One region of the Pseudoalteromonas sp. Xi13 genome, then DNA from elsewhere that is predicted to be linked to it. Evidence: predicted binding sites of a transcription regulator. Region 1 holds the regulator's gene; the other holds the start of a gene.
What was found. The regulator LexA, encoded in region 1, represses DNA repair genes until DNA is damaged. The targets are predictions, from matches to a motif close to TACTGTATNNNNATACAGTA.
Positions count from the first base shown of each region.

Region 2: ruvC (crossover junction endodeoxyribonuclease RuvC) is a predicted target of LexA. The motif match lies at 1,985-2,004, and genes of this name have one in related genera.

Region 1 is NZ_CP034439.1:3,481,029-3,484,172, forward strand. It holds gene coxB (cytochrome c oxidase subunit II) at 1-684, opposite strand, end outside; gene lexA (transcriptional repressor LexA) at 1,157-1,774, opposite strand; gene EJ103_RS15720 (hotdog fold thioesterase) at 1,952-2,392, shown strand; gene EJ103_RS15725 (hypothetical protein) at 2,403-2,783, opposite strand; gene EJ103_RS15730 (Rho termination factor N-terminal domain-containing protein) at 3,012-3,144, shown strand, end outside.
Region 2 is NZ_CP034439.1:1,384,011-1,387,154, reverse strand. It holds gene ruvB (Holliday junction branch migration DNA helicase RuvB) at 1-783, opposite strand, end outside; gene ruvA (Holliday junction branch migration protein RuvA) at 791-1,408, opposite strand; gene ruvC (crossover junction endodeoxyribonuclease RuvC) at 1,411-1,935, opposite strand; gene EJ103_RS06290 (FtsX-like permease family protein) at 2,064-3,144, opposite strand, start outside.

The DNA of each region.
Region 1 (3,144 bases):
ACCGCACAGCTCTGCACACTGCCCTCGGTAAATACCTTCTTCGTTGATGTTGGTCCACGTTTCGTTGATAAACCCCGGATTGGCATCTTTTTTAACGGCAAAATCGGGTACCCACCAAGAGTGAATAACATCATCAGAGGTCATTAAAAAACGCACCTTTTGATTAATTGGCAGTACTAAAGGTTTATCAACCTCAAGTAAATAATTAGGGTTTTTATTAGCAAGGTTGGCTATTTCGTCTTGAGGGGTAGATAAAATAGAGTAAAACTCTACGTCTTCGCCCATATATTCATAATGCCACTTCCACTGTGACCCTGTAATTTTAATGGTTAAGTCAGCCTTACTGGCATCTTCCATCGCAATGAGGGTTTTAGTGGCAGGGATTGCCATGGCAATTAAAATAACAAACGGAATGGCAGTCCAAAGAATTTCTACTTTGGTACTTTCATGAAATTGGGCAGGAACTGCCCCTTTAGATTTACGGTGATGAATCAGTGCCCAAAACATTATTGCGAACACTATCACCCCAATCACACAACATATTAAAAATATGGTCATGTGTAGCTGATATACATTATTACTTATATCGGTTACGCCCTTGCGCATATTGTATTGGCTATTAGCCAGCACTTGCTGCGGGAACATAATCAACACAAGCCACAAGGTAGAGGTCAGTTTACCCATGTGACGGCTCCTTTGATGCTATTGCGAATGCAAAGCGAAGAGGCATACGGCTTAAACGCCAATTCGTTATTTTTATTTTTTTACCAATCTTATTTTTGATTGGTATCGCTAGGACAACAAAAGGTTTGTGTATATTGTGTGTTCTCATAACTAAAAAGCTGTGAGTTATTGTTAGTCCAGCACATTAATGATTAGCTAAAAAACGTACAACAAGCAAGTTTTAGTATAAAAAACAATCAAGTGATATTTTAAAATTGACTAAATGACGGCGTATTAAATTGTTATTTAACAGCCAAGATACGAGCAAAATTAAGGGATGTAACACGCTTAGGAAGATAAAAGTATGAGTGAAAAAAAGTTTACAGCCTAAATAATTTTAGGGCGTTTTGAGATGGTGGAAGGTCTGTTTTTAAAACAAAAATGCACACTAAAAAGTGCGCATTTATAGATATTACTTAAAAATAGTTAAAAATTACATCCAGTCGGCATTTCTTATTACGCCAACGGCTAACCCTTCAATATTAAACGACTCGTTTTCAAGGTCTACTTCAATTGGCGTAAACTCTTCGTTTTCGGCGTGTAATAATACTTTTCGGCCTGCTTTTTCTAGGCGTTTTACGGTTACGTCTTCATCTACTCGTGCAACCACAACTTGGCCATTTTCTGCTGTTTGAGTACGGTGTACAGCAAGTAAGTCGCCATCCATAATACCTATATCTTTCATACTCATGCCGTTAACACGCAGTAAAAAGTCGGCGGCTGGTTTAAACATAAGTGGGTCTATTTTACAGTGACTCTCAACATGCTCTTGCGCCAAAATAGGCGAACCCGCTGCAACTCTACCTATTAATGGTAGACCTAGTTGCTCAGGCTCCTCTTCTTCAACCAATTGAATACCACGGCTTGCGCCTGGTTTCATTTTAATAACACCTTTTTTGGCAAGCGCTTTTAAGTGCTCTTCTGCGGCATTGGCACTTTTAAAACCGAGTGTTTGCGCAATTTCGGCACGTGTAGGAGGCATACCAGTGTCTTTAATAAAAACTTTTATTAGTTCGAGTATTTGAGCTTGGCGTTTAGTTAATGGTCGCATACAACTGGTTTTCCATACAGTACATTTAACTGTGAGTATATACAGTTAAATAAAAATCGCAAATTTAAATTGTGCTTTAAAATAGCTAAATACACCGCACCTGGATAAATTTTAGGTAATTACAGACGTTCAGTATTTAAAATGCTATAAATTTGCTTTCAATATAAAGGAGTAATTATGAGTATTTGGCATCAACCCATCACATTAGAGCTTTGCAAACAGTTAGATGAGGGAATAAACGGCCAAGGCACGCTGATGAAAACCATGGGCATAGAAATAACCGAAATAGGAGATGATTACCTAGTGGCTACCATGCCTGCTATTCCTGAGCATCATAATCCTATTGGTATGGTACATGGTGGCGCAAATGTGGTACTTGCTGAAACCGTAGCAAGCTACGCCGCTAACTTTGTAGTGGACTTTACAAAATTTTATTGTGTTGGACAGGAAATTAGCGCCAGCCACTTAAAGGCCTCTCGAAATGGCACTTTAACCGCCGTTACTCGTGCATTTCATATTGGTAAGCGCAGTTCTGTATGGGAAATAAAAATAACCAATAGCCGCGGCGAGCTTTGCTGCGTATCAAAAATGACCGCAGCGGTTGTCGAGCGCAAATAATTAACTATGGCTACTTTTCGATAGGGTAAATCGTTATTTCCATACCAGCGCCAATTGCAGATATACGTAGCAGTGTATCTGCATGTAGAGCTTGGTTAAAACACTTAGGTGACGTGCCCGACTCAAAGCCTATATCAAACGTTCTGCGCGAACAGCTTAGCCACTGCTTAAGCGCATTACGTGAACACGACTCTATTAATTCACATAAGTGGTTGATTGCTTTGTCTGGCGTGGTTATATCACCTGAGGCTTCAATACGCGCCAATTGACGATATTCGTCTTTGTCATAATGCAAAACCATCGCGTTTTTCTTTAAGTCTGCCACTAGGGCACTAATATCTTGTTTAGACTCAAGCTCTAGATCTACATTTAAAAATTGAATTTCCGACATTGTCTGCTTTTTACCCTCTTATAGTTTCATCGCAAACTTTAACGCAGTTTTACTTTTATACCAAATCAACTAAGCGCTAAACATGGCTTTATTAATAGAAAATACCTGTTTAAACGCCATTGGCATCTAATTTGCCTTATAAAACGGGTTAGGCTAGTTACGCTTAATTTTACCGTTTATGTATGAAAGTTATACACACACTGTGTAATTAAACGCTTCAGGAGGACAATTATGGCAGATCATGGCCCGCAAATTAAAAACGACGATCAGTACGATGCGCTTCGAGATGAAGGCATGAGCAAACAAAAAGCCGCGCGCATTGCTAATAGCAATACTCATAAAACCGCAGTTAAAGGCGGCA
Region 2 (3,144 bases), 1.6 Mb from region 1:
AAACCCGCTTTTATCTACGTCAATCATATCAAGGGCAAGCTCGGCAACTGAGGCATTTACTGTACCATCTGATTTTACTTGCGTGTAATCGCGCACACGACGTAATAAGCGGTTTGCTATACGCGGTGTGCCTCGTGAGCGTTTTGCAATTTCGGTAGCGCCATCGTCGCACATTTGTAAATCTAGGTAATGTGCAGAGCGCCCCACTATATGCGATAAGTCAGCTACCGAGTAAAACTCTAAGCGCTGAACTATACCAAAACGGTCTCTAAGTGGTGAGGTAAGTGAGCCTGCGCGTGTTGTCGCGCCAATAAGCGTAAACGGCGGTAAGTCTAATTTAATAGAGCGTGCAGCGGGGCCTTCACCAATCATAATATCGAGTTGGTAATCTTCCATTGCGGGGTAAAGTATTTCTTCAACTTGTGGGCTGAGTCTGTGTATTTCATCAATAAACAGCACATCGCCTTCTTCAAGGTTGGTAAGTAATGCAGCAAGGTCGCCGGCTTTTTCAAGTACTGGGCCTGAAGTGGTTTTAATACTTACATTAAGCTCATTGGCAACAATATTAGCAAGCGTGGTTTTACCTAAGCCCGGCGGGCCAAATATTAATAGATGATCGAGCGCTTCACCGCGGCTGCGCGCTGCCTCTATAAATATTTCCATTTGCTGCTTAACATGCGGCTGACCTTTGTAGTCGGCTAAAAGCTTGGGCCTTATTGCGCGGTCTATGGTGTCTTCGTTGGTTTTTTCGCTCGCGTCAATTAAACGATCAGCTTCAATCATGGGTTACTCACAACATTGATTTTAAAGATTCTTTAATAAGAACCTCAGTAGACATATCGGGTTTACTTACCGATTTTACTGCTTTTTGCGCCTGTGGCAATTTATAACCAAGCGCAACAAGTGCCGATACGGCATCGTCTGCAGCATTATTGGCAATTGTTGCATCGCTAGGGGGCTCTATAACGGCATTATCGCTATATGGCGTAAATAAATCGTTACCCCAATCTTTTAAGCGGTCTTTCATTTCAAGCACTAAACGCTCAGCGGTTTTTTTACCTACACCCGGTAATTTAACCAATGTTGTGGCATCTTCGTTGTTTACGCAACTAACAAATTGCTGCGCCGACATGCCCGACAAAATAGCTAAGCCTAGTTTAGGGCCCACACCATTTGCTTTTAATAGTTCTCTAAAAAGCGCGCGCTCGGTTTTATTATTAAAGCCAAATAATAGTTGTGCGTCTTCGCGTACTACAAAGTGCGTGTACACTATGGCGTTTTCGCCAATATTGGGTAAGTCGTAAAAACAGGTCATGGGCATTTGTACTTCGTAGCCTACGCCGCTTACTTCTAATAAAATTTCGGGCGGCTGCTTTTCAACTAAAATGCCATTTAAACGGCCAATCATACTTATTTCCTTAAACGTCCTCTAACGGTTTTGCTTGCGCTACCCGCTAGTTTTATTAAATTTTGTTCTGAGTGCGCATGGCAAATTGCAATGGCAAGCGCATCGGCCGCATCGGCTTGCGGTGTGCCAGGTAATTTTAAAATATTTTTTACCATGTGTTGCACTTGCGATTTATCGGCGCCGCCATTACCTACCACGGCTTGTTTAATTTGCCGGGCTGAGTATTCAAATACGGGTAAGTCGGCCATAGAGGCTCCCACTATCGCGGCTCCTCGGGCTTGACCAAGTTTTAGCGCGGCATCCGGGTTATGCGCCATAAATACTTTTTCTATGGCAAAGGTTTCGGGGGAGAACTGCTCTATTATTTGCGTGATCCCTTGGTAGATCATTTTTAATCGTATGGGGAACTCATGCTCGGCTAATTTAATACACCCGCTTCCTAAATAGGTAAATTTAGCGCCTTGATGCGCAACCACACCATAACCGGTTAAACGAGAACCTGGGTCTATCCCTAAAATAATGGCCAAACAGCACACTCATTATTGTTATTTTTCAATAACGGTAATAATGCCAGAGCACTGTATAAATTACCAGTGGCGAGTAAAAACAAAAACGCCCGCAACTTAGTGCGGGCGTTTAGCGTTAAAAGTATAGCTTAGGCTAAAGCACGTACTAAGCCTTGGGTATTTTGTTTAAGTTTACGGGCAATCATAAAGTAGCCAAGCGCGGCTACAAACACCCCGCCAGACACTGGCCCTATTAGCCAAATTGCCGGGTGCAATTTACCGGCTAAGTCAAACATTTGCTGCTGAACAATCAATAAGGCTACATCACTAAATAATGCGGCTACAAACCCAGCTAAGCCACCTAATAGCAAAAACTCATAAAGCGTCGCATTTTTTATTAACCGCCCTTTAGCGCCTAAAGTTCGCAGTATTACTATTTCTTGCATTCGCTCGCCAAGGCTCGCTTGCACCTGAGATATAAGCACTAATGCGCCACACAAAACCACAATAGCAAGCACAAAGCCAATAGCTAACGACACCTGCTCAATTGTTGATTGTATTTGCTTAACAAAGTTATCTACATCGATGGCGGTAATGGTTGGATAAGTGCGCAGTAACTGGCTAAACGCTTTCTTTTGCTCTGGCTCTATACGCACAGATGAAATATACGTTGCCGGAAAATCTTTTAGCACATCGGGGCTTAAAATAATAAAAAAGTTAGGTTTTAGCGTAGCCCAATTTACTTTACGCACACTGGTAATTTTGGCGTCAAATGATTGCGCACCAATTAAAAATGTTAAGGTGTCGCCTATTTCTACGTCTAGGCGCTCCAACATAGACTCCTCAACCGATGCCTCACCCACTGCGCCTTCGCCAAACCACTGGCCTTGCACAATTTCGTTTTGGGCTGGCACATTATCAAGCCAGGTTAGATTAAGCTCACGGCCAATGCCTGAACGCGCTTCTTCATCTTTTTTCTCGTTATCTTGCAACGACACTTTACGCGCAACAAGCTCGCCATTTACCGCATTTACTCGCCCACGAATGGTTGGATAAAAATCCGATACTAAAATATCGTTTTCTGCTAAGTAATTATTTACAGGCTCAAGTTCGTTTTGTGTAATATTAACTAAAAATGCATTAGGTGCATCGGCGGGTAATTGAGACTGCCAATCTGAGATCATGTCATTTTTAAGCACAATCAAAAACAATAGCAATTTAATCGCCAAT